Regions from separate parts of the Metabacillus dongyingensis genome, predicted to be linked through region 2. Evidence: a T-box and tRNA genes for the amino acid it is inferred to sense, from the RefSeq annotation. Region 2 holds a T-box; the other holds one or more tRNA genes.
The links. A T-box is a leader RNA that pairs with one kind of tRNA and senses whether it is charged. The one in region 2 lies ahead of trpS (tryptophan--tRNA ligase), so its partner is inferred to be a tRNA-Trp.
Positions count from the first base shown of each region.

Region 1 (15,815 bases), 510 kb from region 2:
TTGTAAATCAACTCCATGACGCTACCCCTATTAAAAAAGCATTATCCCTATTTGAATAATGCTTCACAACTTCACTTTTACTTCGGTACCGTCTTTTAATTTGGTTTCCACAAGCACTAGGCCTTTGTGCATAGAAAGTCCTTGCAACAATGGTTTTAAATCTTTTCTTTCAATTTCCGGAAAACTGAATTTACTGCCATCCTTTTCAATTGCCTTATTAATTATGCGGTTAACTCTCTTTGAAGTAATAATCAAACTAACCATATTTAAAACCGCATAAGGAACGGGAATGGAGAACCGCTTATCCTTTACTTTCACCTTAACTTTTAACATAAACTACTCAATCACCACGAAAACTTTATCACCGTTAGCCGAGGTGATATCAACAATCTGTCCGTCCAATTCGTTTTCGATTGCCTCGATGAGCAGGTCAACATTAATATCTTTTACATATTTTTCTGCCTCGGGGATTTTTTCCGCAATATTTGTACCTACTTTCAAAACAGCTTTTACCAGATTAATTGGTAAATTCACATTTACATTATCACCTTCTTCAGAGGTAACACGAATCTTTAATATTTTATTGCCATATGGTACTTCTTTCTTTAATGAAAAAAGTTCTGGCTGGTCTTTTTCTCGGAGGATATTAATTAATTCACTCGCTTTTTCTTTATCAATCTTTCCTTCTTCCATCATCGTTAATACCCTTGAAATTTCGTCCTTCATTCTGCTTCCCCCTCTTTTAATAAACGGATTGCTTCTTCCGCTGTAATTTCTCCCTTTTCTAAAAGGCCAACAATCTTTTTCTTATCGACTCCCGGTTTCTTTTGTGCGTTATATCCTAGGATGGAAATGATATCATCTAATTTACCCCTGACCGTTGGATAGGAAATGCCTAATTCCTTCTCCACTTCTTTTATATTCCCGCGGCATTTAAGGAAAGTTTCAATAAAATGCAGTTGTTCCTGACCTAAAGCAGACAGTTTTGAAGCTTCAAATTCATTTTCTATTGTTGTCTGACAATGTCCGCATTGTAGCTTTGTAATTTTTAATGATTCGCTGCAAACCGGACAATTTGTGAGTAAAGGATATGCCATGTTTTGCTCCTTTCTTTTATTAACCATATTATACTACGTTTTTTAATAATATCAAATATCAACTTAAAATAATTTATAAAATCGAACTTAAATATTAAATAATTTAATTTTAATATTAAATATAAGTGCTAACCATTCTGAAATCAACTCCGGCTTAGGAAAAGAAGTTCCAGTAACTGCCGATAGTAACGAAATAATATATATATTTTGCAAAAAATAAGATAGGGTAGGGATTGTTTTATTAGTTGGTCTTCAATAAATGTGTCCGATTGCGGAACAAAATAAAAAAAGCAACCTGTCAATATTTCTTAAACCCAATATTTGTTCCAAAACTCGTGGCTTTCTTTTTGTTCTAAATAACTACTCTGCTACCCTTAAAATTACGCATATAGAGAATCACATTGTTTTTAATATGTTCTTCAGTTAGGTTAGATGGTTTCAATAAAGTAATATCAATACCCTGATCTTTAAGTTGATTTAAAAATGCTTGTATTCCATTCAAGTAATATTGAATTGTATGAGGTCTTAAATTTCGAAATTCGCAATCCTTAATGAACAATTGAATAGCATCTTTAAATGTCTCTACATAAGCTTTTACTTACTTTGAATAACAGCCAGTTCATCATCATTTAAAACATTCTTACGCCTTGTCATAATAATTCCTCCTTCAACGGTGCACACGATTAAGGAACACGATTTCATTTGAGGATGTCATGTAAAAAAAAGATAAAAAGACAACAAAAAAACGCCTCTACAATAACTGTAGAGACGTTTTTAAACGTTGATATTACTTAATTCACTTGTAATTGAAAGTAATAAAATTTCGATACCGGTGGCCGGGGTCGAACCGGCACTCCAGAGGAACACGATTTTGAGTCGTGCGCGTCTGCCAATTCCGCCACACCGGCAAATGAAATTGTGATGAAGATGGTGCCGAGGACCGGAATCGAACCGGTACGGTAGTCACCTACCGCAGGATTTTAAGTCCTGTGCGTCTGCCAGTTCCGCCACCCCGGCAAGGGTGATAAATAAAAATTGGAGGCGACACCCGGATTTGAACCGGGGATAAAGGTTTTGCAGACCTCTGCCTTACCACTTGGCTATGCCGCCTCAACTATTGGAGCGGAAGACGGGATTCGAACCCGCGACCCCCACCTTGGCAAGGTGGTGTTCTACCACTGAACTACTTCCGCAAATCGCATTGTAATGTATTTTATGCAGGAGCTGCACAAAGATGACTTTAGATTGAAAATGGCTGGGCTAGCTGGATTCGAACCAGCGCATGACGGAGTCAAAGTCCGTTGCCTTACCGCTTGGCTATAGCCCAAAACAGAAATAAAAACCCTATTAAGTAAAAAATGGGGCGACTGATGGGAATCGAACCCACGAATGCCAGAGCCACAATCTGGTGCGTTAACCACTTCGCCACAACCGCCATTATACTATATAAGATTAATTAAATTGGCAGGGGTAGTAGGACTCGAACCCACACCGGAGGTTTTGGAGACCTCTGTTCTACCTTTAAACTATACCCCTATATTCTTTTAATAAAATGGTGGAGGGGGACGGATTCGAACCGCCGAACCCGGAGGGAGCGGATTTACAGTCCGCCGCGTTTAGCCACTTCGCTACCCCTCCACACTGTAAGTGGTGCCGGCAAGAGGACTTGAACCCCCAACCTACTGATTACAAGTCAGTTGCTCTACCAATTGAGCTACACCGGCATTTAAGTGTAAATGGTGGCTTGGGACGGAATCGAACCGCCGACACAAGGATTTTCAGTCCTTTGCTCTACCGACTGAGCTACCAAGCCATTTTATTCTTTTTTAATTAAGAGAATGGCGGTCCCGACCGGGATCGAACCGGCGATCTCCTGCGTGACAGGCAGGCATGTTAACCGCTACACCACGGGACCATTTGGTTGCGGGGACAGGATTTGAACCTGCGACCTTCGGGTTATGAGCCCGACGAGCTACCAGACTGCTCCACCCCGCGACAATAATAAATGAAGTTTTTTTGCTGCTTTATTTCAGTAAAGATGGTGGAGGATGACGGGCTCGAACCGCCGACCCTCTGCTTGTAAGGCAGATGCTCTCCCAGCTGAGCTAATCCTCCGCAGTGAAAATGATATTGGTGACCCGTACGGGATTCGAACCCGTGTTACCGCCGTGAAAGGGCGGTGTCTTAACCGCTTGACCAACGGGCCATTTATATAAGTAGTGGCGGAGAGCAAGGGATTCGAACCCTTGAGACGGGTTACCGCCTACACGATTTCCAATCGTGCTCCTTCGGCCACTCGGACAGCTCTCCAAAATGGCTCCGCAGGTAGGACTCGAACCTACGACCGATCGGTTAACAGCCGATAGCTCTACCACTGAGCTACTGCGGAATAATATTTTCACTAGCCTGGCAACGTCCTACTCTCACAGGGGGAAACCCCCAACTACCATCGGCGCTAAAGAGCTTAACTTCCGTGTTCGGCATGGGAACGGGTGTGACCTCTTTGCCATCATCACCAGACATAGTGACAAAAATTATTATACTATGAAATCCGAAGATTTCAAGCTTTTTTTTTGAAAGAAGTTATTCTTTCAAAACTAAATAACGTTTGATAACAAGTTTCACTCAGGTTTTACACTTTATTAGACTGTGGTTAAGTCCTCGAACGATTAGTATCTGTCAGCTCCACACGTCACCGCGCTTCCACCTCAGACCTATCAACCTGATCATCTTTCAGGGTTCTTACTCACTAATGTGATGGGAAATCTCATCTTGAGGGGGGCTTCATGCTTAGATGCTTTCAGCACTTATCCCTTCCGCACATAGCTACCCAGCGATGCCTTTGGCAAGACAACTGGTACACCAGCGGTGCGTCCATCCCGGTCCTCTCGTACTAAGGACAGCTCCTCTCAAATTTCCTGCGCCCACGACGGATAGGGACCGAACTGTCTCACGACGTTCTGAACCCAGCTCGCGTACCGCTTTAATGGGCGAACAGCCCAACCCTTGGGACCGACTACAGCCCCAGGATGCGATGAGCCGACATCGAGGTGCCAAACCTCCCCGTCGATGTGGACTCTTGGGGGAGATAAGCCTGTTATCCCCGGGGTAGCTTTTATCCGTTGAGCGATGGCCCTTCCATGCGGAACCACCGGATCACTAAGCCCGACTTTCGTCCCTGCTCGACTTGTAGGTCTCGCAGTCAAGCTCCCTTGTGCCTTTACACTCTGCGAATGATTTCCAACCATTCTGAGGGAACCTTTGGGCGCCTCCGTTACATTTTAGGAGGCGACCGCCCCAGTCAAACTGCCCACCTGACACTGTCTCCCAGCCCGATCAGGGCTGTGGGTTAGAATTTCAATACAGCAAGGGTAGTATCCCACCAATGCCTCCACCGAAGCTGGCGCTCCGGCTTCCAAGGCTCCTACCTATCCTGTACAAGCTGTACCAAAATTCAATATCAGGCTACAGTAAAGCTCCACGGGGTCTTTCCGTCCTGTCGCGGGTAACCTGCATCTTCACAGGTACTATAATTTCACCGAGTCTCTCGTTGAGACAGTGCCCAGATCGTTACGCCTTTCGTGCGGGTCGGAACTTACCCGACAAGGAATTTCGCTACCTTAGGACCGTTATAGTTACGGCCGCCGTTTACTGGGGCTTCAATTCAAAGCTTCGCTTGCGCTAACCTCTCCTCTTAACCTTCCAGCACCGGGCAGGCGTCAGCCCCTATACTTCGCCTTGCGGCTTCGCAGAGACCTGTGTTTTTGCTAAACAGTCGCCTGGGCCTATTCACTGCGGCTTTTCAGGGCTATGAACCCTAAAAAGCACCCCTTCTCCCGAAGTTACGGGGTCATTTTGCCGAGTTCCTTAACGAGAGTTCTCTCGCTCACCTTAGGATTCTCTCCTCGCCTACCTGTGTCGGTTTGCGGTACGGGCACCTCTCACCTCGCTAGAGGCTTTTCTTGGCAGTGTGGAATCAGGAACTTCGGTACTAAATTTCCCTCGCCATCACAGCTCAGCCTTTATGAGAAGCGGATTTGCCTACTTCTCAGCCTAACTGCTTGGACGCGCATATCCAACAGCGCGCTTGCCCTATCCTCCTGCGTCCCCCCATTGCTCAAATGGTGAGGAGGTGGTACAGGAATATCAACCTGTTGTCCATCGCCTACGCCTTTCGGCCTCGGCTTAGGTCCCGACTAACCCTGAGCGGACGAGCCTTCCTCAGGAAACCTTAGGCATTCGGTGGAGGGGATTCTCACCCCTCTTTCGCTACTCATACCGGCATTCTCACTTCTAAGCGCTCCACCAGTCCTTACGGTCTAGCTTCAACGCCCTTAGAACGCTCTCCTACCACTGTTCGTAAGAACAGTCCACAGCTTCGGTGATACGTTTAGCCCCGGTACATTTTCGGCGCAGAGTCACTCGACCAGTGAGCTATTACGCACTCTTTAAATGGTGGCTGCTTCTAAGCCAACATCCTGGTTGTCTAAGCAACTCCACATCCTTTTCCACTTAACGTATACTTTGGGACCTTAGCTGGTGGTCTGGGCTGTTTCCCTCTTGACTACGGATCTTATCACTCGCAGTCTGACTCCCAAGGAGCAAGTCTTTGGCATTCGGAGTTTGACTGAATTCGGTAACCCGATGAGGGCCCCTAGTCCAATCAGTGCTCTACCTCCAAGACTCTCATACTTGAGGCTAGCCCTAAAGCTATTTCGGAGAGAACCAGCTATCTCCAGGTTCGATTGGAATTTCTCCGCTACCCACACCTCATCCCCGCACTTTTCAACGTGCGTGGGTTCGGGCCTCCATTCAGTGTTACCTGAACTTCACCCTGGACATGGGTAGATCACCTGGTTTCGGGTCTACGACCACGTACTAAAACGCCCTATTCAGACTCGCTTTCGCTGCGGCTCCGTCTCATCAACTTAACCTTGCACGGGATCGTAACTCGCCGGTTCATTCTACAAAAGGCACGCCATCACCCATTAACGGGCTCTGACTACTTGTAAGCACACGGTTTCAGGATCTTTTCACTCCCCTTCCGGGGTGCTTTTCACCTTTCCCTCACGGTACTGGTTCACTATCGGTCACTAGGGAGTATTTAGCCTTGGGAGATGGTCCTCCCTGCTTCCGACGGGATTTCTCGTGTCCCGCCGTACTCAGGATCCACTCTGGAGGGAACGAAGTTTCGACTACAGGGTTATTACCTTCTCTGACGGACCTTTCCAGGTCGCTTCATCTACCCCGTTCCTTTGTAACTCCGTATAGAGTGTCCTACAACCCCAAGAGGCAAGCCTCTTGGTTTGGGCTAATTCCGTTTCGCTCGCCGCTACTTGGGAAATCGCGTTTGCTTTCTCTTCCTCCGGGTACTTAGATGTTTCAGTTCCCCGGGTCTGCCTTCATTATCCTATGTATTCAGATAAAGATACTGTTCCATTACGAACAGTGGGTTTCCCCATTCGGAAATCTCTGGATCAAAGCTTACTTACAGCTCCCCAAAGCATATCGGTGTTAGTCCCGTCCTTCATCGGCTCCTAGTGCCAAGGCATCCACCGTGCGCCCTTCATAACTTAACCTAAATGGTCAATCGCATCACAAGATGCGTTTCGCATTTCGTTGTTTGTTTAGACATAAATGTCTAGAAAATCACTAATTATGGTAAGCGTAAATCTCAGTGAATTACTTGTTATCAATTACGTTATCTAGTTTTCAAAGAACAACCGACAAACCGGATGATTTGTCTTCTATCATAGAGAGAATGATCTCTCAAAACTAAACAAAAACCAAAAGCGTCCTCATATCTTCCTTAGAAAGGAGGTGATCCAGCCGCACCTTCCGATACGGCTACCTTGTTACGACTTCACCCCAATCATCTACCCCACCTTAGGCGGCTGGCTCCTTGCGGTTACCCCACCGACTTCGGGTGTTGCAAACTCTCGTGGTGTGACGGGCGGTGTGTACAAGGCCCGGGAACGTATTCACCGCGGCATGCTGATCCGCGATTACTAGCGATTCCAGCTTCATGCAGGCGAGTTGCAGCCTGCAATCCGAACTGAGAATGGTTTTATGGGATTGGCTAAACCTCGCGGTCTCGCAGCCCTTTGTACCATCCATTGTAGCACGTGTGTAGCCCAGGTCATAAGGGGCATGATGATTTGACGTCATCCCCACCTTCCTCCGGTTTGTCACCGGCAGTCACCTTAGAGTGCCCAACTGAATGCTGGCAACTAAGATCAAGGGTTGCGCTCGTTGCGGGACTTAACCCAACATCTCACGACACGAGCTGACGACAACCATGCACCACCTGTCACTTTGTCCCCCGAAGGGGAACCTTCTATCTCTAGAAGTGGCAAAGGATGTCAAGACCTGGTAAGGTTCTTCGCGTTGCTTCGAATTAAACCACATGCTCCACCGCTTGTGCGGGCCCCCGTCAATTCCTTTGAGTTTCAGTCTTGCGACCGTACTCCCCAGGCGGAGTGCTTAATGCGTTAGCTGCAGCACTAAAGGGCGGAAACCCTCTAACACTTAGCACTCATCGTTTACGGCGTGGACTACCAGGGTATCTAATCCTGTTCGCTCCCCACGCTTTCGCGCCTCAGCGTCAGTTACAGACCAGAGAGTCGCCTTCGCCACTGGTGTTCCTCCACATCTCTACGCATTTCACCGCTACACGTGGAATTCCACTCTCCTCTTCTGCACTCAAGTTTCCCAGTTTCCAATGACCCTCCCCGGTTGAGCCGGGGGCTTTCACATCAGACTTAAGAAACCGCCTGCGCGCGCTTTACGCCCAATAATTCCGGACAACGCTTGCCACCTACGTATTACCGCGGCTGCTGGCACGTAGTTAGCCGTGGCTTTCTGGTTAGGTACCGTCAAGGTGCGAGCAGTTACTCTCGCACTTGTTCTTCCCTAACAACAGAGTTTTACGATCCGAAAACCTTCATCACTCACGCGGCGTTGCTCCGTCAGACTTTCGTCCATTGCGGAAGATTCCCTACTGCTGCCTCCCGTAGGAGTCTGGGCCGTGTCTCAGTCCCAGTGTGGCCGATCACCCTCTCAGGTCGGCTACGCATCGTTGCCTTGGTGAGCCATTACCTCACCAACTAGCTAATGCGCCGCGGGCCCATCTGTAAGTGACAGCCGAAACCGTCTTTCCAACTTGAACCATGCGGTTCAAGATACTATCCGGTATTAGCTCCGGTTTCCCGGAGTTATCCCAGTCTTACAGGCAGGTTGCCCACGTGTTACTCACCCGTCCGCCGCTGACCTCCGAAGAGGTCCGCTCGACTTGCATGTATTAGGCACGCCGCCAGCGTTCGTCCTGAGCCAGGATCAAACTCTCCGAAGAAAATTTGTGACTCAATTTGTTGCTGACTTAAAAATTTAAAACGTTTGGTACGCTTTTGGTTTTGTTTAGTTTTCAAAGATCATTTTCGCTCTTGAAGCGACCTTCTTAATATAACATTTCGTTAACTCAGTGTCAACATTTTTTTAAGAAGTTTTTTTAATTGAAAGTCGCTGTCTGCGCCGTCATGTTTGAACTTGCTTCAGCAGCGACGCTTATTAATATATCATCGTAAAAAACTAAAGTCAATACTTTTTTGTAACAGAATATCCGCGATGGAAAATCCTTTGTCCTTTCGTTTCAATCTGAACAACTTCAACGAAATTTTTATCTACAAGAAACTCTAATAACACACTTAAGTCTACCGAATAATATTTAGCTTCCGGATGCTCGAGAAGCTCTGCATAGTGCCACACTTCTTTTTCAGAAAGGATGCTTAACAGATGTCCTGCACCAATTTCTGATTTGGAGTGAATCAGGAAATCACTCGCCAAAAAGAGGAGTTCAAGTCTTTTTTCTAATGACTCTTCACTTTCAACCAGCTCTTTATACAGCTTATAAACCTGCGGTTCCATCTGCCTCACTTGATTCCAGACCGTAACCTCAGGATAAAATCCATGATCAATCACTTCAAGTCTGGCCAGATGATGAAGGGCGTGAACGATATGATTGTACGCATCAAGGAACTGCTTTGATTCAAAAAACACCTTGCCTTCCAAGTATCTTCTAATAAGCTTGCCATACTCGAGGCCGATTTTTAATCTGCGTTCTGAGAAAGGAAACATTTTTAGACGATCCAAAAGCTTGCCAAGGTATTCATTTCTGTCAAAGAGAACTTTCCCGTTTAAAATCCATTCTACAATGCGCCGGTTTGTTCCAAGCAGGATCCACTGCTGAATCTGTTCATCAGTCACAATATTAAGTGAAGCCTTTTGATTATCAAATTCATAATGCTTAATATAAACAGGCTGCTTCGCTTCTTTTACAATAACAAGCAGCGCGACATCCAAATTATCTGTAAGCGGTGATGTTTGGTTTCTCTTTTCAATCATGACGATTGCTAATGTGTCTGGATGACTTGCTCTCTCTTGATAAATAGGACGGAGAAGATTTTCCATTGTGATTCCCCCATTTAATTTATGACTATATATCAGAATTCTACATAGGAGATAAAATCCCTTTCAAATACAGCACTTCAAAATTATAAGTGAATGCTGATAGAGAATCTATTATTTTCTGAGATTTCCTGTCTTTTTTATTTAAGGCACCATTGGATATTTTCTGCGAAATCCCTTACATTTGTGCTATATTGGTATTTGGGAGGTCGGAATAATGGCAGCGAAATATTCTAGCAAGATTAATAAAATCCGCACGTTTGCATTGAGTTTAGTCTTTATTGGATTTTTTATTATGTATATTGGCATCTTCTTCAGAACTTCTCCGATTGTCATGACCATATTCATGATGCTCGGGTTATTATCTATAGTAGGAAGCACGGTTGTTTACTTCTGGATCGGCATGCTCTCGACTAAAGCTGTTCAAGTAACATGCCCTTCATGCGGCAAAACAACGAAGATTCTCGGCAGGGTTGATATGTGCATGTATTGCAACGAACCGCTGACGCTGGATCCGAATCTGGAAGGCAAAGACTTTGATGAAAAATACAATCGCAAAACGGTCGAATAAAAAAAGCGGAGTGCAGTATATGCACCCCGCTTATATTTTAGAAAAAAAGACTGAATGCTTATAAAGACATTCAGTCCGTTTAATGCGCTTCTTTCTTTTCGCAGCTTCCGCACACTCCGTAGATCTCCATGCGATGGTGACTTACTTTAAAACCTGTCACGTGTGAAGCAAGATGTTCTACCTCATCTAGTCCCGGATAATGAAAATCTACAATCTTTCCGCATTTTTCACAAATAACATGGTAATGCTCCGTTGTGACAAAATCAAATCTGCTCGAAGCATCCCCGTATGTTAATTCTTTGACAAGGCCTACCTCGCGAAATACACGCAAATTGTTATAGACCGTTGCAACGCTCATATTTGGAAATTTGCTTTCCAAGGATTTATAAATATCATCAGCTGTAGGGTGAGTCATAGATTGAATAAGGTATTCTAAAATGGCATGACGCTGGGGAGTAATGCGCACTCCAGTCTGCTTCAGCGTGTCAAGTGCTTCTTTTAACTGATGTTCAGACATCTGCTATGCACCTCTTTCCTGAAAAACATTCTTACTTTATAATATTTATAAATAGTGTACATTGTGACTGGGACTTTTGTCAATTGCGGTTAGACAGCCTTCTTTTTATTTTAGGCCTCAGTATCCTTGTTTTAGATCGATTGCATTTTCCATGGATGAATAATCTCCATCTATATATAACGCCAAATTTCTCTTAAAGATATCCATCGCTCTTGGTAGATAGTTCTCAGTTATGCCCGACAAATGCGGTGTTACTGTGACATTCTTCATTCTCCAGAATGGATGATTTTCTCTCAATGGCTCCTCTTCGAACACATCAAGCACTGCATGCTTAAGCTTTCCCTCGTTTAATGCTTTTACTAAATCCGCTTCGCATACAGCATCTCCGCGTCCGATATTAATAAATATGCCTGCTGGTTTCATCCAGCTGAATGCTTTATAATTCAACAACTCTTTTGTTTCTTTTGTACTAGGGAGAACAGAAACAACAAAGTCTGCTTTTCTCATTCCTTCTTCTAAACCATTGTATGTATGAATTTTATCAAAATATTCAACGATTCTCCCGGATCTGTTCATCCCTTCCGTTTTCATCCCGAAAGCTTTTGCGAGCCTTGCAATTTCAGTTCCGATTGCACCTGCTCCTAATATAAAGATCTTTTTCCCATGGAGTTCATGCATTTTGACTCTGCGGTCCCATTTTCTCTCCTGCTGATTCTCGCGCAGCTGCTGTGACTCTCTTGAAATTTGCAGCATCATTGAGATTGTATACTCAGCCATTGGAATCTTATGCACGCCTTTAGAGTTGGTTACCAGTATTTTTTGATGTATTAAAGCATCAAAAGGGAGCTTGTCCATCCCTGCAGACGAAACCATCAGCCATTTCAGTTCTTTTGCCTGCCCAATAATGTCAGCTGTCAGATCTTCCCCGTATGTCAAAATCACTTCAGCTTCTTTTACCTCATTAAGGACATCATTTATCCTGTTGTCAAAATTAAAATCCAAATCAGGAAATTCATTTACTAATTCTTCCTTTAAATAAACAGGCAGCTTTACCGTTGATAAAATCTTCAAAACCAATTTCTCCTTTTTCCTTTTATTTTACCAAAAATAAAAAGAGTGCAGGAACCAAAGTTCCTGCACTTAATTGCGCTAACGAATGAGGAGGTTATGCCTTCTTTACAACATACTCCGGGTTCTTATTTTTTGTCTGGACGTTTGACTCAGTTCCTAAAAAAAAGGCTTGTTATGACAAATTTTCTTTCATATATTGAAGGGCTTCTTCCACATGACCCTTCACTTTTACTTTCCGCCACTCTTTGACAAGCTCGCCGTCCTTATTGATAAGGAAAGTTGAACGTTCAATTCCCATATATTCTTTTCCAAAGTTTTTCTTCAGCTTCCATACTCCGTATTTTTCAGCAGCTTCGTGATTTTCATCCACCAATAAAAGAAATGGAAGATCGTACTTGGCTTTGAATTTTTCATGCTTGCTCTGTGCATCTGTACTGACTCCAAGAATAACAGCATCAAGCTCCTCAAAGCTTTTGTGCTGATCTCTGAAGTCACATGCCTGAGTTGTGCAGCTCGGGGTCATATCTTTTGGGTAAAAATAAAGTATGACATGCTTTCCTTTAAAATCTGAAAGCTTCACTTTTTCCCCGTTATCAGCTGTCAGTTCAAAATCTGGTGCAGTTTGTCCGATTTGAGTTGTCAAAAATATCAGCCTCCGCAAAATTGGTTTAGTATAAGACTACCCAATTCCACAGAATGATTCAACTTATGACCCTTTTTCCAGTCCCCATACCGTTCTTGCAACAAAAACAGCAGGCAGAACATAGCCTATAAGCGCTTCGAGAACAGCAAGCAGTCTGCCAAACCCGATCGGAATGACATCTCCGTATCCTAATGAAAAAAGAGTAACAGCGCTGAAATACAGGCAAGTATGCAAACGGTCAAGATAGGTTCCTTCCATAATAACCCCATTATCAACAAGCACCTCAAACCCGCTGGAGTCCAAAATTAAGAAAATCATACTAAAGCCAATCAAAATTGAAAGATATAAGAAGATGACAATTAACAGTGTATCTATAGATAGAAAATTTCGTTCCTTAAAAGTGCGGATGAAGATGGTAAAGCTCATCAGCAAACACAGCGATACAGCTATAGCAAATAACCCTCCCATATATATGCAGCACCTCATGTTCAAAACACGTAATGTTACAATATATACAAGAAGGTCCTTAATATTCGGCCTGTCTTTAAATTTCGCATCTATTTTCTTATAAGCTGGACAGCGAACAAAAGACTGAACGAAAGCAAGACAAGCGCTCCAGCCCAAAGCCACGCGATCGTCATATCCCCTGAATCGATTGCAACATATATAGCAGTTGCAGCCGTCTGTGTCTGCCCCGGAATATTCCCTGCAAACATCAGGCTTGCCCCGAACTCACCGAGAGCTCTTGTAAACGCAAGAACCGCCCCCGTGACGAGTGACGGAATCGCGAGCGGGATCGAAACATGCCTGAAAACCTGGCGTTCATCCGCTCCATCTACCCTCGAAGCATCTTCGATTTCACGATCAATTATTTGAAAGCCAAGCTTAGAAGCCTGATACATAAGCGGAAAAGAAACTACGCATGCCGCAATAACGGCTGCCCACCAGGTGAAAATAACTGGAAATCCTGCAATGCGTTCAATAAGTTGACCAGCCGGGCTATTCATTCCGAAAATGACAATCAGGAGAAATCCAACAACCGTAGGCGGGAGAACAAGCGGCAGCATGAGGAATGTCTCAATCACTGTCTTCCCTTTAAACGAGGTTCTTGCCATGATCCTGCCAATAAAAGTTCCGCTTAATACGACTATTACACTAGATACCACTGCAACCTGAAGCGACAGCGCAATAGGCTGACTGAATTCACTCCACATCGCGATCACCTTTATGAAGCACCTTAAATCCCTGCTGCTCAAATACTTTTATCGATTGTTCTTTCTGCAGAAAACGAAAAAAAACTTCGGCTTCTCTTTCGTGTTCAGTTTCCTCCAGCACACCGGCCGGATAGATAATACTCTCATAAGAGGCCGGTTCTATCGGGGTCTGATTCACTTTTTCTGAAGTCGCGGCATCTGTTTTGTATACAATTCCCGCATGAACATTGCCTGTTTCAACATAGGACAGGACCTGTCGCACATCTTTGGCATATACTATTCGATCTTTATTTCTTTCCCACAAATCATCATGCACAAGAGCTTCTTTCGCATACTTGCCGGCAGGAACCGTTTCCGGTGTGCCTATTGCTATCTTGCCAATATCACCTGATGCGAGATCCTGCATTTTTAATGTTTCATTCTCTTTACTTGTAATAAGCACTAAGCTGTTTCCCAAACAATCCATTTGAAGGGATTCATTTAGTAAACCCTTTTTACCCAGCTGTTCAAAAAGATCTTTTGAAGCAGAAAAAAAGACATCTACCGGAGCCCCTTGTTCTATTTGACGCTTTAGAGCGCCGGTCGAACTGAAATTATAGCGAACTTCAATAGAAGGATTCTCTTCCTCAAATTGTTCTTTTATCTCATTCAATGAATCTTTTAAACTTACTGCAGCCGAAACAAGCAAAACGGTTTTCTTTTCAGGTCCGCTCTGCTGAGAGGCGCATGATGTTAAGAAAACTATACTAATAAGAAAAGTCAGGTATTTTTTCAGCACTTGTCCGCGTCCACCCTTTACTTACTGAATCATCTTTTTCTTTCTATTATACTAAAAGATGCGCAAAAGTTTTTCATCCTTTTTAAACATGCTAGAATAGACTTTAGAAATTTTTTTCAGGAGGAAGACATGAAATTCACTAAATCTGAAGAGCTTCACGAAGAAGCGTTGCAGCATATTGTAGGCGGGGTTAATAGTCCTTCCCGTTCTTATAAAGCGGTAGGCGGCGGATCTCCAGTCGTGATGGAAAGAGCAAAAGGAGCTTATTTCTGGGATGTTGACGGCAATAAGTACATAGACTACCTGGCAGCATACGGCCCAATTATTACCGGACATGCTCACCCCCACATTACGAAGGCCATTCAAAAAGCAGCAGAAGATGGCGTGCTTTACGGAACTCCGACTCCCCATGAGGTGAAGTTCGCTAAAATGCTGAAAGAGGCAATGCCGGCAATGGACAAGGTACGTTTTGTCAACTCCGGAACAGAGGCCGTTATGACAACAATCCGGGTTGCAAGGGCGTATACAGGCCGGGATAAAATCATTAAATTTGCAGGATGCTACCATGGCCACTCAGATCTTGTGCTTGTTGCGGCGGGCTCCGGACCTTCGACTCTCGGCACACCCGACTCTGCAGGGGTTCCAAAAAGCATTGCAAATGAAGTGATCACGGTTCCTTTTAATGATATTGAACCTTTTAAAGAAGCACTTGAGAAATGGGGAGACGAGGTTGCAGCTGTTCTGGTTGAGCCAATCGTAGGAAACTTCGGGATTGTCGAACCTTACCCAGGTTTTTTAGAAGCAATTAACGAGCTTACTCATGATGCCGGAGCACTTGTCATCTATGATGAAGTCATCACAGCTTTCCGCTTTATGTACGGAGGTGCACAGGATATGCTTGGTGTCACACCCGACTTGACTGCCCTTGGGAAAATCATTGGCGGCGGTCTGCCAATTGGTGCATACGGCGGAAAAAAAGAAATCATGGAACAAGTTGCACCTCTTGGTCCTGCCTATCAAGCCGGAACAATGGCAGGCAACCCCGCTTCTATCTTATCAGGGATCGCCTGTCTTGAAGTGCTTCAGGAAAAAGGGGTATATGAAAATCTCGATAGACTTGGACAAATACTTGAAGAAGGCATTCAAAAACATGCAGAAACCTATCAAATTCCAATTACGATGAACCGGTTAAAAGGTGCTTTGACCATCTACTTTACGACAGAGAAGGTTGTCAATTATGAACAGGCGGAAAGAACGGATGGCGAAATGTTCGCCAAGTTCTTTAAATTGATGCTTCATGAAGGGGTTAATCTTGCTCCTTCTAAGTACGAGGCATGGTTCCTTACAACAGCTCATACAGAAGAAGATATCAAGGATACATTGCTTGCAGTCGAGCGCTCATTCAATAAATTGCATAATGTATAAATATACAATTTATTCAAACAGGGATTTTAGTCCCTG
Region 1 is NZ_CP082944.1:683,447-699,261, reverse strand. It holds gene K8L98_RS03650 (hypothetical protein) at 64-333, opposite strand; gene K8L98_RS03645 (hypothetical protein) at 337-726, opposite strand; gene K8L98_RS03640 (DUF2089 domain-containing protein) at 723-1,097, opposite strand; tRNA gene K8L98_RS03630 (tRNA-Leu) at 1,925-2,005, opposite strand; tRNA gene K8L98_RS03625 (tRNA-Leu) at 2,026-2,114, opposite strand; tRNA gene K8L98_RS03620 (tRNA-Cys) at 2,134-2,207, opposite strand; tRNA gene K8L98_RS03615 (tRNA-Gly) at 2,216-2,290, opposite strand; tRNA gene K8L98_RS03610 (tRNA-Gln) at 2,350-2,424, opposite strand; tRNA gene K8L98_RS03605 (tRNA-His) at 2,457-2,532, opposite strand; tRNA gene K8L98_RS03600 (tRNA-Trp) at 2,560-2,633, opposite strand; tRNA gene K8L98_RS03595 (tRNA-Tyr) at 2,651-2,735, opposite strand; tRNA gene K8L98_RS03590 (tRNA-Thr) at 2,746-2,821, opposite strand; tRNA gene K8L98_RS03585 (tRNA-Phe) at 2,835-2,910, opposite strand; tRNA gene K8L98_RS03580 (tRNA-Asp) at 2,937-3,012, opposite strand; tRNA gene K8L98_RS03575 (tRNA-Met) at 3,016-3,092, opposite strand; tRNA gene K8L98_RS03570 (tRNA-Val) at 3,137-3,212, opposite strand; tRNA gene K8L98_RS03565 (tRNA-Glu) at 3,229-3,303, opposite strand; tRNA gene K8L98_RS03560 (tRNA-Ser) at 3,318-3,407, opposite strand; tRNA gene K8L98_RS03555 (tRNA-Asn) at 3,412-3,486, opposite strand; rRNA gene rrf (5S ribosomal RNA) at 3,502-3,617, opposite strand; rRNA gene K8L98_RS03545 (23S ribosomal RNA) at 3,747-6,676, opposite strand; rRNA gene K8L98_RS03540 (16S ribosomal RNA) at 6,911-8,448, opposite strand; gene K8L98_RS03535 (nucleotidyltransferase-like protein) at 8,691-9,563, opposite strand; gene K8L98_RS03530 (YgzB family protein) at 9,778-10,131, shown strand; gene perR (peroxide-responsive transcriptional repressor PerR) at 10,211-10,648, opposite strand; gene K8L98_RS03520 (D-2-hydroxyacid dehydrogenase) at 10,766-11,719, opposite strand; gene bcp (thioredoxin-dependent thiol peroxidase) at 11,892-12,362, opposite strand; gene K8L98_RS03510 (ion channel) at 12,426-12,830, opposite strand; gene modB (molybdate ABC transporter permease subunit) at 12,920-13,576, opposite strand; gene modA (molybdate ABC transporter substrate-binding protein) at 13,566-14,354, opposite strand; gene K8L98_RS03495 (glutamate-1-semialdehyde 2,1-aminomutase) at 14,484-15,779, shown strand.
Region 1: it encodes a tRNA-Trp, which carries the amino acid that the T-box ahead of trpS (tryptophan--tRNA ligase) is inferred to sense. The anticodon was not compared.

Region 2 (15,815 bases):
TATCCCTCTGAATTCGGTCATCTGATTCTCAATTAATCCAGTCCATCGAAAATATCTTTCTGATTATCCTGCTCCTGCATGGATAAAACTTCCTGTACATCCTGATATTCTTTTCCGTAAAATTCTTTATCTTTATAAGTATGAATCATTAAGTATGTTTTTTTCATTGCTTCATAAATTAATTCTTCTGAAGAATCTTCAGGGGACCAATAAAGAATTTCCATTGCATTCACTTCGTTTGTAGCAAGCGACTTTCTTCTGTATCCGATTGATTTTGCATGCTGAAATCCTTCTCGCTGATAGAACTTTAAGCGCTTGCCCGTATCAAGAATATCTTCATCCACGGGTTCCACCTCTAGAATAATTGGTTTTCCTAATTCTTTTAAATTTGAAATAAGCTTATGTCCGAGACCCTGTCCTCTTGCTTTTTTCGATACAAACAAGTAATCAATAAAGATGAAATCTTCTAATTCAGCATACATAAGAACATGATATTCCCCTTCATCTTTATGATAAATATCACCCCGCTCTTTCAAAAGAGTTTCAATGTGTTCTTTAGATTTCATTTCCTCAATAGGAAAGTATTGATTTAATTTCTCATACCAGTTCATTGACCCGCTCCTTGCACGTTTTTACGTTCATTTCTTTCTAATTTAGATATACCCTCTTTTCTTAGTGTTAAACATGAGCTACTATAAAATTATAAGTAAATAATGGGATGGTGAGGATTTTGTTTGAATATGCGTTCGATTTTCTGCTTGTTGCTGTATTGGTTATTGGAATAACAGCTTTAATGGGAGTCATAACGAATGGAATCGGAGAAACCATCTTCAGCGGAAAAAAGAAAAATGAAAACGTTGAACACACTTTAAAAACCCAGGCAGGATGGCGAAAAGTCGGCGGCAGACGAAGTTAATATTTAATGAAGAAAAGCGGTCATTTTTGACCGCTTTTTTTGTTTTGATTTGAAGTGAGAGAAATCCGATTGATGGGAATCTTAGACGGGCTTTGAGTGCTCTATTTGCGCTGAGTCTGGATTTTGGGGAATCATAAACGGGCTTTGAGTACTCTAATCAGGTTGAGTCTGGATTTTGAGGAATCATAGCGAGCCTTTGAGTACTCTAATCACGCTGAGTCTGGATTTTGAGGAATCATAGCGAGCCTTTGAGTACTCTAATCACGCTGATACTGAATTTTGTGGAATCATAGCAAGCCTTTGAGTACTCTAATCACGCTGATACTGAATTTTGTGGAATCATAAACGGGCTTTGAGTACTCTAATCACGCTGAGTCTGGATTTTGAGGAATCATAGCGAGCCTTTGAGTACTCTAATCACGCTGAGTCTGGATTTTGAGGAATCATAGCGAGCCTTTGAGTACTCTAATCACGCTGATACTGAATTTTGTGGAATCATACCAAGCCTTTGAGTACTCTAATCACGCTGAATCTGGATTTTGGGGAATCATAGCGAGCCTTTGATTACTCTAATCACGCTGATACTGAATTTTGTGGAATCATAGCAAGCTTTTGAGTACTCTAATCACACTGATACTGAATTTTGGGGAATCATAGCAAGCCTTTGAGTACTCTAATCACACTGATACTGAATTTTGTGAATCATAGCAAGCCTTTGAGTACTCTAATCACACTGATTCAGGATTTTGAGGAATCATAGACGCCCTTTGAGTACTCTAATCAGACTGAATCAAAATTTTGAGGAATCATAGCGAGCCTTTGAGTATCCTAATCACGCTGATACTGAATTTTGTGGAATCATAGCAAGCCTTTGGGTACTCTAATCACACTGATACTGTATGGAATCATACAGTTCATTTACTCACCAAAACCGACCAAACACAAGTTTTTTTGGAACATAGAATGCACTTACTGCACAAAACCAACAGAAAAAGGATACAAATTGCAGTGCAATTGTATCCCTTCAAAAAGAATCCGGTTATTTAAATAAGCAGTTGCTGATAATCAAGGCGTGTAATCTACGCCTTTTGTATAGTTATTTCCGGCATTCCACAGAAGGTACTCTTTTATACCCTGATCATTCAATGCCTTGATTTGAGCTTCTATATCTTCTTTTCCATACTTTTTGTAGTTTCCGCTGCCGAGCCATGAAGCCGTAAAATCCTGAAGCCATGGCCGCGACACTGGTCTTGTTTTCAGCTCATCAAGCTTTTTATTTTCAAGCTTGGCATATTCTGTAATGAGTTCGTATGGTTTTAGGTCGGGCTTCTCAATTCCAAAATAGGCCGTCCAGTGACTAGGATAAATCATCGATGATATGACATCAACATGGTCAGAGATCTTTGTAAAGTTTTGGCCAATACCCGGTGCTTCGGGCAATGTAGCTGTATATCCAAAGATATCAACTGAGGTTTTAACGCCATAAGGTTTCAATTTTCCCCTCGCGTATTCAACAAAGTCCGTTACCGCTGTTACACGCTTCTGAACATTATCTTGTTTGGTATCTGTATAATCACCATGGCTGTATTTTAGCGTAGCATCTTTATTCTCAAATCCTTCAGGAAAACGGACGTAATCAAATTGAATTTCCTGAAAACCGAGCTTTGCAGCTTCAATGGCAATTTGTACATTGTAATCCCAAACTTCTTTTACAAATGGGTTTACAAATGACTCTCCCCGCCCGTTCTTCCAGACGCTGTTTCCATCTTTAAAAGACCATTCCGGCTTTTTGTTTGCGAGAACCGAGTCCTTAAATACAACAACTCTCGCAATCGGATAGATTTTCTTTTTCTCAAGCTCTTTCAGCATCGCCCGCGGATCTTTTATGTATTGATGACTAATATCGTAATAAGGAGAAGATGGATCAGGGCGGTAAGTTAAATTTCCATAATCATCTTTCACATCAATAACCATTGCGTTTAGGTCGGTTGAATCCATTAGCTTTGTCAGCTGTGCAAATTTACTGCCGCCGGCAGAGTGGCCCGACACGTAGATTCCTCTGATTGCATCTGGATATTCAAAGTTCAGTCCCGAGTCAAAAACAAAACGGGGCATCGATTCCGGGAGTTCTTTCTTTTGATACACAAGTGCTTTACTATCGTGTGCAGATGCAACTAAGCCTGTTTCTGCTTCTGTCTGACTGCCTGCTCCTGCTGCAGCTATAGAACCTGCTACCAGGCATGCAGGTACAATCTTTTTAAAAAAAGCCACGGTTAACACCCTCCATTTGCTGATCTGTCCTCATTATAAATGAAAAATCAGGATGTTTATACATGTATTGGGACTTATTTTGACAATTTCCAACAGCTTTCTGCTGTCATTTCTCATTCTTTTCAAAAAAAAAGTGATCTCAGTTCATGAGATCACTTTTCATTATTTTGCATATAAAGTTTTGTACTGCTTATATTCAGCTTCTGAACACATCACGAAATGGCCTGGTTTTACTTCGCGGAACTGCGGCTCATCTCCTTCTGTATACTGATGCTGAGCCGGGTCGTATTTCTTTCTAATACGAGTGCGCTCATAATCAGGATCCGGAAGCGGTATAGCAGAAAGCAAAGCTTGAGTATACGGATGAATCGGATTGTTATAAAGCTCTTCTGCGTCTGCAAGCTCAACCAGCTTGCCGAAATACATTACACCGATGCGGTCGCTGATGTATTTTACCATTGAAAGGTCATGCGCAATAAATAGATACGTAAGTCCTTTTTCTTTTTGCAGATTCTTCATTAAGTTTACTACTTGTGCCTGAATCGATACATCTAAAGCAGAGATTGGCTCATCTGCAATAATGAAGTCCGGATCTACTGCAAGTGCACGCGCGATTCCGATACGCTGACGCTGTCCGCCGCTGAATTCATGAGGAAAACGGTTTGCATGCTCACGATTCAGACCTACTGTTTCAAGAAGCTCGTACACTCTTTCCATCCGATCTTTATCGGACTTTGCCAGACCGTGGATATCAATTCCCTCGGCAATAACGTCAGATACCTTCATACGAGGGTTTAAGGAAGCGTATGGATCTTGGAAAATCATCTGCATTTTGCGGTTAAAGGTTTTCAGCTCGCTTTTGGATTTTTTTCCGTGAACATTTACGCCGTTAAACTTTACTTCACCGTCTGTAGCGTCGTATAAACGGATAATTGAACGGCCGGTCGTTGACTTTCCGCAGCCTGATTCACCTACAAGACCAAGAGTTTCACCTTTATATATATCAAATGAAATATTATCAACTGCTTTTACTTCATTTGCTTTTCCTACATTAAAGTGCTGTTTTAGGTTTTTAACCTCAAGAAGTTTTTCTCTTTTCATCTTCTACTTTCCCTCCTTCATTTCAGGGAACTTGCGCTGGCGAAGTTTTACCGCTGCAGGCGGTTCAACCTTTGGTGCATCAGGATGAAGCAGCCATGTTGCAGCATAATGTGTATCAGATACTTTAAACATTGGCGGCTGTTCTTCTAAATCAATTTGCATCGCATATTCGTTACGCGGTGCAAAAGCGTCACCTTTTGGAGGATGCAATAAGTTTGGAGGCGTTCCAGGTATCGCATACAGCTCCTGATCTTGTGAATCAAGGCTCGGCATTGAACTAATCAGGCCCCAAGTATATGGATGCTGCGGATTGTAGAAAATCTCATCTACGGTTCCGATCTCGATGATTTTCCCGCCGTACATAACTGCTACACGATCAGCTACATTTGCAACTACTCCAAGATCGTGGGTAATGAAAATGATCGATGTGTCAATTTTCTTTTGCAGATCCTTCATAAGCTCAAGAATCTGTGCCTGAATCGTAACATCAAGTGCGGTAGTAGGCTCGTCAGCAATTAAAACTTTCGGATTACATGCAAGCGCGATGGCAATAACAACCCTCTGTCTCATACCGCCCGAAAATTGATGAGGATATTGTTTGAAGCGCAGTTCAGGCTTTGGAATTCCAACGAGGCGCAAAAGGTCAATCGCTCTTTCCTTTGCCTGGGCTTTGCTCATATTTTGGTGCTTTACGATAGGTTCCATGATTTGCTTTCCAACAATCATCGTCGGATTTAAAGAAGTCATAGGATCCTGGAAGATCATCGAAATATCTTTACCGCGGATCTTCTGCATTTGCTTATCCGTTAAGGAAGCTAAGTTCTTTCCATTAAAGAGGATTTCCCCTTTTTTGATTTCAGAGTTGCTCTCAGGCAATAATCGCATGATGGACTTTGTTGTAACTGATTTACCAGAGCCTGATTCACCTACAATCGCCAGAGTTTCCCCTTTCTTCAAGTCAAAGTCCACACCGCGAATGGCTTGTACTTCACCTGCAAACGTGTGGAACGATATATGCAAATCTTTTACTTCTAATATTTTTTCCATCTTTGGGTCACCTGCCTTTTTCTAGTCTCTCATCTTAGGATCCAGCGCATCGCGCAGTCCATCTGCAATCATGTTAAATGCAATCATAATGACACTGATTACGATCGCCGGGTATATCATTTGATAAGGGAACGCTCTCATTGATTTAAACCCTTCGTCAATTAATGTTCCTAGAGAGGCAAGAGGATCCTGTAATCCAAGTCCGATGAAGCTTAAGAACGCCTCGAAGAAAATAGCATTCGGTATGGTAAACATTGTATTGATGATTATTACCCCAACTAAGTTTGGAATGAGATGTTTAAAGATAATTTTTCCATGACTTGCACCAAGTGTTCTCGATGCCAGTACGAATTCCTGATTCTTAAGTTTAAGAACTTGTGCACGAACGACCCTGGCCATTCCAACCCATCCAGTTATGGTTAATGCAACTGTGATGGAGATAATACCAGGTTTTAAAATTAATATCATGAGTATAACGACAACAAGGTTCGGTATCCCCATCAGAACTTCGATGATACGCTGCATGACGTTATCAATTCGTCCTCCAAAGTAACCGGAGATTGCACCGTAAGCTACACCGATGATCATATCGATGAATGCAGCTAAAAAGGCAATATAGAGAGAAATTTGTGTCCCTTTCCAGATGCGGGTAAACTGATCTCGGCCCAGGTTATCTGTTCCAAGCCAGTAATATTCTTTAATTTGTTTTTGTTCATAAATTTTTATTTCTTCACCATTATTAAGAGTTCTTGTTCCATCAAAAGGCAGCCAGCTGATGTTTTCAAGTCCTTGAATACGTGGAGGCAAATTAGCATGTGTTGCTTTTTGACGGGCTGAGTCGTATCCGCTGACAGCAGGCCCGATAAATGCTAAAAGAGTTAATAGAACGATTACAATTAAACTGAAAACGGCAGCTTTATTCTTTCTTACTCGCAGCCATGCATCCTGCCAATAATTGAGACTCGGTTTATTTATTTCTTCACTCTTTGAAGAATCAATTTTAGCGGGTTGAAATAATTCTTTGTTGATTTCTTTTTGTGCCATTATTTTTTACCTCCCGCTAAACGAATTCGTGGGTCAATGATGCCGTATAAAATATCGACAACAAGAATAATTAAGACAAATAGGAAAGCAAATAAAAGGGTTGTACCCATGATGACTGGGTAGTCGTTCACAGTAATTGACTTAACAAACTGTTCGCCAAGTCCAGGAACGGAGAATATTTTCTCAATAACAAGTGATCCTGTCATGAGTCCTACTGCAAGCGGTCCTAAAACCGTTACAACTGGAATTAATGCATTTCGCAGGGCATGTTTAAAGGCAATTTCAAAGTAGCTTGCACCTTTTGCTTTTGCAAGTGTAATGTAATCAGAATTTAAAACATCGATCATTTCCGTTCTCATAAAACGTGCAGCAATCGCAATTGGGAACATAGCAAGAGCTATTGTAGGCAAAATGCTGTATTCAGGTCCGCGCCAGAATGCAACTGGCAGCCATCCGAGCTTGACTCCGATGTAATATTGCAATAAACCGGCAAAAACAAATGAGGGGATGGATTTACCGATTACAGCAAAGAATGTTGCACCGTAATCTACCCAAGTGTTTTGGCGCAGTGCACCGATAATACCAAGAAATATTCCGAATAACGTTCCTACAAACATTGCCTGAAATCCGAGGATAGCAGATGGGGCTATACGAGCAGCAAGCAGCTCTGATACCGGAGTGTTGTCAAATTGGAATGATACTCCAAGATCACCTTTAGCCAAGTTTGTCATGTAAGTAAAATACTGCACGGGTACAGGCTGGTCCAACCCATACTTGTCTTTCATAATTTCCACCTGTGCATCTGACAACTTACCGTTATTAAATGGAGTACCGGGGATCAGTTTCATAAGGAAAAATGTAAATGAAGCAATTAATATAAGAGTAATAAGCATGTAAATCATACGTTGGCCTAAATATTTAACCATGTGTGCACCTCCTAGAACTATATGGAAAATTCAGAATCATCTACATAATTCGACAATTCTTTAGCAGGTAAAAAGAGAGTATATACCATATACTCTCTTTTTATTCTTTTTGATTATAATCATTTGCCTTAATTTCGTAAATAATTATTACTCAGCGTCAGTGATTTTAATCCACTTGTAGCTGTATTCAGGTCCTACAAGGTGATAAGTGAAACCTTCAACTTTTTTGTTGATAAGAAGGTTAGAAGCACGCTGATACATTGGAGCGATACCTGCATCTTCATCTAATACAACTTTTTCAGCTTCTTGAAGTGCTTCGAAACGTTTAGCTGGATCGTTAGCTAAAGTTGTTTGAGCATCTTTCAACAACTTGTCATACTTTTCGTTAGAGTATGCCATTCTGTTATTTCCGCCATCAGTTATCCATAGATCTGAGAATGAAATTGGATCTAGATAGTCAGGACCCCAGCCTGCAGCCTGGATATCATAATCCATTGTTTTGTCACGATCTAAACGAACACTGAAAGGAACACTTTGTACATCAATCGTTAATCCTTCAAGTGTGTTTTGAAGCTGATCTTTCATGTAAGAGTCAACTGTTTTAGACGTTTCAGTATCTCCGCCAAGGTAAACTAATGTCACTTCTTTTTGGCCAATTTCTTCTAAGCCTTTAGCCCAAAGTTTTTTAGCTTCTTCTGCGTTATAAGTTAGTAAGTCTCCATTAGCTTCACGGAAGTCTTTGCCGCTTTCAGGATGTGTAACGAATTCTTTTGGTACAGCATAGTTTGCTGGAATAGAACCATTGTTTAAGATTTCATTTGTTAAATCTTCTTTGTTGAAAGCCATAGCAATTGCTTTACGGATGTTAACGTTTGCAAGCGCCTCGTTCTTTTGATTTAATTTAAGCCAGAAAATTGTAGGCTCTAACCATCTTAACAGGCGGTCGTCACCTTCATATTGTGCGATAACTGCTGGTGTTGAAAGTTTAGGAGTCACATCTGCTTCTCCAGCTTCAAATGCGTTTGCTGCAGCTTGAGGATCTTTTGAAACGTTAAATTGAATTTTCTCAAGGCTTACATTTTTTGCATCCCAGTATTCAGCATTTTTCTCTAAAGTCCACTCAGTATCAGCAGGTCCTTCCCATCCTTGAATCGTGAAAGGTCCATTGAACACTAAATTTTCTGATTTTTTACCGAAATTTGCAGCCTGTTCTTCAACAAACTTTTGGTTTTGAGGATAGAATGTCGGGAAAGCCATTAATGATTTAAAGAAAGGAATTGGTTTTTCAAGAGTAATCACCAATGTTTTTTCATCTTTAGCTTTAACACCTAAATCTTCTGGTTTCGCTTTTCCATTATATAATGCTTCTGCATTTTTAATCTTACCCATCATCATGTATGGACCATATGCAGATCCTGTTTCAGGATTAAGAGCACGCTGCCAAGCAAATACGAAATCGTTTGCAGTAACAGGCTCACCGTTAGACCATTTAGCATCTTCTCTTAATTTAATTGTATATTCTGTGCCGTCTTCATTGGCTTCAGGCTCGCCGTCAGCCATACCAGGCACTGGCTCTTGGTTTTCATCAATACGGTATAAACCCTCGTTCGTATTGTTTAATTGAGATAAACTGATAGTATCTTCAGCTAGTACTGAGTCCATCGATGGAATCTCAGATGATTCTAAAACTTTAAGCTCCTGTGCCACATTTGATTCTTCTTTAGAGTCTTTATCTTTGTCTCCTCCGTCAGAAGAACCCTGATTGCCTCCGCCGTAGCAAGCCGTTAAGAAAACGCTTAAAACAAGCGAAAGAACTAAAAGCAATGAAAATTTTGACTTTTTCATTAATAACCCTCCCTTTTATTTTTAAAAAATTCTTACAAACACTATTATACAAGCTTTCGAATTTTTGTACATTCATTTTTTTAATAAAATTTACACAAATGCAATAAAATTAAGACTATTTTGAATGAAAAATAGTTCTTTATACCTATATAAAGTGTCGGAATTAGTCCTGATATTTCATTTGAATAACACAGCGAATACTAAAGGCTTAGTCTTTGTAAAGAAGTTAAATAGTGTGTAAAATATAAAATGTATACAATATACAACAATAGCTAATAAACTATTTTGCGGGCATAATGAAAAGATTCTGACTAGTTTTATTATTCTTGCTATAATATCTTTCGTATATTTCTATACAAAATTACTATTTAACGGATTGCACTTTAGTATAATTAGTTAAAAAAAGAGGGTATTTATGAAACGAAATTTATTTTTATTAGCGTTTTCCGTGTCGTTTGTTCTAGTTTTTATGCTTTCCCTTTTATTTTATGGAGAAATTACGCTTCTTCACTATATCAATATTTCTTTTTATCTATCTGGAATCCTGCTCTTCATTTCGATGTTCCTGCTTGTAGCTGAGGGCGGATTTTTTGATGGAATTACCCAAGGCTTCCGAAGAACCTTTCAATCAAAAGGCAGAGATTTAGAAAAGGAAGAAGTTGAGGAAATGAGGCTGTTTTCAGAGCTGCTCAGAGTTGAATATATGCCCTTCCTATTAGCAGGACTTCTTCTTGCCGCCACCATGATTACAGGGTTGGTGTTCTATTACCTCTAATGCAGTTGATTATCTTGGTGTAAGCTTTTATAATAAGAAAAGCGGAAGAGCCTTGGTCAGCTCCGAAAGGCGGATCCGTTCTGACCGGAAATCAGGCACTTTTGCTGGACATCAATGTGCAAAACTTTAAACTTTCCTATATCTTTAATAAAATCTTTATTTAAAAAGCGATGATAAAGAGTAGTACATAGTGAATTCATTTATAGAGAGCCTGCTGCTGCTGGGATGCGGGTAATGAAAACTGTGGAATGGACTTTTGAGCAGCTGACTGAAAGTTAGTAGGATCAGCCGTTTCGTCTTGCGTTAAAAGACGTTAAGTGATTTCTTTTAGAAATAATTAGGGTGGCACCGCGGTCCATTCGTCCCTGTTCAGCAGGACACGAATGGGCTTTTTTGTATGTAAACCAATATAGGAGTGATAAAATGAAAACCATTTTTTCGGGCATTCAGCCCTCAGGACACGTTACATTAGGAAATTATATCGGGGCATTGAAGCAATTTATTGATCTGCAGCATGATTACGATTGCTACTTTTGCATCGTCGATCAGCATGCTATAACTGTCCCTCAGGACCGCCTCCAGCTGCGCAAAAATATCCGCAGTCTTGCAGCACTTTACCTCGCGATCGGCATCGATCCTGAAAAAGCAACATTATTTGTACAGTCTGAAGTTCCGGCGCACGCTCAGGCAGGGTGGATGCTTCAATGTGTTGCATATATCGGGGAGCTTGAGAGAATGACGCAATTTAAGGATAAATCTACGGGAAAAGAAGCTGTTTCTGCTGGATTATTAACTTATCCTCCACTAATGGCTGCCGACATTCTACTATATAAAACGGACATCGTTCCTGTCGGAGAAGATCAAAAACAGCATTTAGAGCTTACACGTGATCTGGCAGAGCGCTTTAACAAGAAGTATAACGACATCTTTACAATCCCTGAGGTCCGAATTCCAAAAGTCGGCGCTAGAGTCATGTCGCTTGCAGACCCTCTGAAAAAGATGAGCAAATCAGATTCAAACTTAAAATCGTTTATTACTCTCTTAGACGAACCTAAGTCGATTGAAAAGAAAATAAAGAGCGCAGTAACTGATTCAGAAGGAATTGTAAAATACGACAAAGAAAACAAGCCAGGTGTTTCGAATCTTCTTTCTATCTATTCCATTCTCTCTGGAGAATCAATTGCTGATTTAGAAAAAAAATATGAAGGCAAAGGCTACGGGGATTTCAAGAACGATACAGCAGCTGCTGTGATTGAAGTGCTGAAGCCAATTCAAGAAAAGTACCATGCTTTATTAGAGTCAGAAGAATTGGATCAAATTTTAGACCGGGGCGCAGAAAGAGCAAATGCTGCAGCTAATAAAATGATTAAAAAAATGGAAAACGCAATGGGACTTGGCAGAAAAAGATAGCAAATATAAAAAGAGCATCTTGCGATGCTCTTTTTATATTTGCTGTTCAATTTCCAATCCTTTTTGACTCATTAAATATTGAAGGGCTGTCCTGAACGTCAAAAATGACTGAATATCATTGTAGTTTGTTAATCCAGAAGTGACAAGCAGCTGGGTTAAAGCCGGTCCAAAGCCTACATATAATATCTGAATGCCCATCAGCCTGATTGCTGACGTCATATTATGGATATAGGCTCCAAACAGATCAAGCTCCCATATTTCTTTCTCTGAGATTGCTGAAAAATCGACAATAATATTAGAAATTTCATCTGAATGGGAAACCTCTAATATTTTTGAGATAATCTGATCAAACCTTTCAGAAGAAAGCCTTCCTGTTATGGGCACCAGTATAGTATCAGGAATAATGGACGGGATAATCGGAACAGAAATCTCCTTTATTATCTCAGCACTTGCTTCTAATTGCTTTTTAAGTTCGAGAATTTCCTCCTGTAAAGCTGCAATTTGTTCTATTTCACTGCTCATATATGAACCCTCGCTAATCGTTAATAGTCGCATACTGTTTAGTTTACCATTCATTTTCAGTTCATACCGTTTTTTCACATAAAAAAAGAAACCATATTCTATATATAGAATTGGTTTCTTTCATTAAAGCTTGTCCTAATTCACTTTTGATTCATGCTCCATTTCCCACAGCTTCTCAAAAAAAGGCTGCCCTTTTATCAGATGTTCACATAGCGTCTTATGCTTGGGACTCCAGCCGCTTACCGTTTCATCGTAAAGCTTTCTCCATACGTCCTCAAAGCTCAGTTCTTGAATCGTTTCATACATTGTCGGATTCCACTCTGTGTACCAGTATTTAACCTCAGCAGCATTTTTTGTTGACTGCAGCTGATCCAGGGCCATAAACAGCAGCTGTTTTAACTGGCGTTCTTTTCTTGTTAAACCGCTCATATGTGACGGACTTGGCGACAGGATATGAAATTCCTTTTCCATCGATTCCGCCTCAAACAAGTATTCCTCTGCCTCAACATCTTTAATCATTTCATAGACAAGCTGTTCCTGGCGCGGAATTAACCGGCTTTTGCGGACTGGTATGCTGTAGCCGATCGTATCGACTGCAAGTATACCCTGTCCGTCTGTTATGACGAAACAGTAATCCAGCTGAATGCGCTCATGATTTTTGCGAATATACGCTTTTTGGAAGGCATCTTTTAACAGTCCCTGCGGCAGCTCCGACAAATCATTCTCAATATAATGGTATAAGACCGAGTTTACTTTAAATAGAGGAACTTGGTCCAGAAGCTCAACACTGTCATCTTTTCTCCATTCATGAAAATGACACACATTGTACCCGTTTTCTTCTCCTTCAAACCAGTTCACCCATACATCATGAAGAAACAACATTTATTACCCCTCACTTCCGATGCTTTTGTCTTTCAGTATAGGCAGGGAGAAGAAAATATATTCCATTCCATTCATTTTATGGATGTTTTCTTTCGACAATTTTTGAGCAAGGTCTGTTATTAGTCTTTTACACTTAGAGTTTTCCTATCAGTGTTTTTTGTGTTTTCTCAGTAAAAATGAAATTGTATCAGTGTAAATCTATGTTCTATCAGTCTAAACGAAATTCGTGGCAGGAAGTGCGTCAAATAGGAATTTGCAGCACAAAAATGGATCTCTGGCCCGATGGAAGTGCGTCAAACCGAAGTTTGCAGCACAAAGATGGATCACTCACCCGAAGGAAGTGCTTCAAATCGGAGTTTGCAGCACAAAAAAGGCTCTCCTACCCAAAGGAAGTGCGTCAAACTTGGAGTTTGCAGCACAAAGATGGATCACTCACCTGAAGGAAGTGCGTAAAACTGGAGTTTGCAGCACAAAAAAGGCTCTCCAACCAGGAGAAAGTGCGTCAAATCGAAGTTTGCAGCACAAAAATGGATCTCTCACCCGAAGGAAGTGCGTCAAATCGGAGTTTGCAGCACAAAGATGGATCTCTCACCCGAAGGAAGTGCGTCAAACTGGAGTTTGCAGCACACAAAAGGCTCTCCAACCAGGAGAAAGTGCGTCAAATCGGAGTTTGCAGTACAAAGATGGATCTCTCACCTGAAGGAAGTGCTTCAAACCGAAGTTTGCAGCACAAAGTAGGATCACTCACCCTAAGGAAGTATCACTCACTCGAAGGAAGTGCTTCAAACTGGAGTTTGCAGCACAAAAAAGGCTCTCCAACCAGGAGAAAGTGCGTCAAATCGGAGTTTGCAGCACACAAAAGGCTCTCTTCCCCGAAGGAAGTGCTTCAAATCAGAGTTTGCAGCACAAAAAAGGCGCTCCCATCAGGAAAAAGTGAGTCAATTTTACAAGAGAAAAATAAACTAACCTTTATCATCGTATATCCACATAAATAGTAGTTTTTCCATGCCCGACCCTAATAAAGTTCTCCCTGAGTATTCTTTGAATCAATCTTTATTCTGTTCAAACAGTTAAAGGCAATTCTATCAGCGAAAATACGTTTTTATCCGTGAAGCAGTAAAATCGCTCAATACTTTGAGCTGAACAAAGCCATAAAAAATAGTCAAGAATAAATTCTTGACTACATTGTCTTATTCATTCACTTTTGGATCGAGTGCATCCCGCAGCCCGTCTCCTACAAAGTTAAAGGCAAGGACGGTAAAGAGGATCAGCATACCCGGTAATAACGGATACCATGGTGAATTCAAAAGAATAGTAAAGTTCTGTGCGTCCTGAAGCATGTTGCCCCAGCTCGCCGTTGGAGGCTGAATTCCAAGACCCAGGTAGCTCAGCGTTGATTCAGCAAGGATTACTCCCCCTACAGAAAGCGTGGCAGATACGATGATTGGTCCAATCGCATTGGGAAGAATATGCGAGAAGATAATTTTAAAGCTTTTCGTCCCAATTGTTTTGGATGCAAGGACAAATTCGCGTGTCCGCAGCGACAAAAACTCACCTCGTACAAGACGTGCAGTTGTTGTCCATCCCAGTACAGCAAAAATAATTATCAGCTTGTCTACACCTGGTTTAAAGATTGTCACTAGTGTAATAAGAAGAAAGATTTGAGGAATGGAAAGAACAATATCAACAAATCTCATTAAAATAGCATCAATGATGCCTCCAAAGTAACCAGCAATAGCTCCTATTACCGTACCGATTGTAATGGAACCGAGCACAGAGGCAAATCCAACCAGTAAGGATACTTGGGCACCGTACAACAAACGCGTCAGCAAGTCCCTTCCAAACCGGTCCGTTCCGAGAATGTTTTCACTGCCTCCAGGAGGAACCAGTTTTTTAGTCAGATCCTGAGTATCGTAAGCATATGGCGCAATGACAGGCGCTAAGATCGCTGTAGATATAATGAAGATTAGAAAAACAGCGCCAGCTATAGCCAATTTGTTTTTGCAGAATTTCCTGAAAAATATTTTCGTTAACGTATCAGGGTTCTCTTTTAAATTCCCATGAATCGCCAGCTGATTAGAGGTTTCCGGTGTTAGGTTTGTTTGTGCCATTTTGCTCCCCCTTCCTAATACTCAATTCTCGGATCAAAGATTGCGTAAAGAATATCCGCAATTAAGTTTCCGATGACTACAAATACAGCTGAGATAACTGTTAAAGCCATTATGACCGGATAATCACGCTGGAATGCTGAATCAATGAACAATAGACCAATACCAGGCCATGAGAAGATTTTCTCAACGACAACGGCTCCCCCAATAAATGAAGGAATCATCAAACCAAAAATCGTGATAATTGGAATTAATCCGTTGCGGACACCATGTTTGATGATGACCTTCGATTCTTTGAAGCCTTTTGCACGGGCTGTTCTCATGTAATCCTGTTTAAGGACATCAAACATACTGGACCTTGAATACCTGGTTAACCCTGCCATATCGGCTGAGGCCAGTACAAATGCAGGCAGCATGAGATGATGGATTCTGTCCCACACGCTGAATTCAGCATTCAAGGTGGAGGTCCCTCCTGTCGGGAACCAGTTAAGATGGACTGCAAATACCATAATTAAAATCAAACCGAGAAAAAAATTGGGTGTAGCTAGACCTAAAAAGGAAGTAACCGAAACAGTGTAATCAACTTTCGTATACGGTCTAGCTGCAGAAATAATTCCAAACGGGATGGCAATAATTAAAGCAAGAATAGTTGATACAACCATTAACAGCAAAGTGTTTGGCAAACGGTTCATAATCATTTCACTTACAGGTACCCCTTTACGGATCAATGATGTGCCAAAGTCTCCCTGCACCATGCTTCCAAGCCATTTTAAATATTGAATGTGCACAGGATCATTTAATCCGTATTTCTCCATAAATTTCGCTTTATCAGCAGGACTTATTGATGGATCCATCAATAAGGTTGTAGGATCTCCTGGAGCTAAACGAATGATCGCAAAAGAGATAATGGTGATGCCTAATAATAAGGGAATAGCCATTAATGTACGGCGGATGATATAAGAAAGCAC
Region 2 is NZ_CP082944.1:1,188,839-1,204,653, reverse strand. It holds gene K8L98_RS05920 (GNAT family N-acetyltransferase) at 33-611, opposite strand; gene K8L98_RS05915 (hypothetical protein) at 731-916, shown strand; gene K8L98_RS05910 (putative glycoside hydrolase) at 1,982-3,187, opposite strand; gene K8L98_RS05905 (ABC transporter ATP-binding protein) at 3,350-4,288, opposite strand; gene K8L98_RS05900 (ABC transporter ATP-binding protein) at 4,292-5,335, opposite strand; gene opp3C (oligopeptide ABC transporter permease) at 5,357-6,379, opposite strand; gene opp3b (oligopeptide ABC transporter permease) at 6,379-7,305, opposite strand; gene K8L98_RS05885 (peptide ABC transporter substrate-binding protein) at 7,453-9,150, opposite strand; gene K8L98_RS05880 (DUF3899 domain-containing protein) at 9,566-9,925, shown strand; T-box leader at 10,087-10,295, shown strand; gene trpS (tryptophan--tRNA ligase) at 10,349-11,335, shown strand; gene K8L98_RS05870 (STAS domain-containing protein) at 11,369-11,857, opposite strand; gene K8L98_RS05865 (YjbA family protein) at 11,993-12,739, opposite strand; gene opp4C (oligopeptide ABC transporter permease) at 13,930-14,850, opposite strand; gene K8L98_RS05855 (ABC transporter permease) at 14,865-15,815, opposite strand.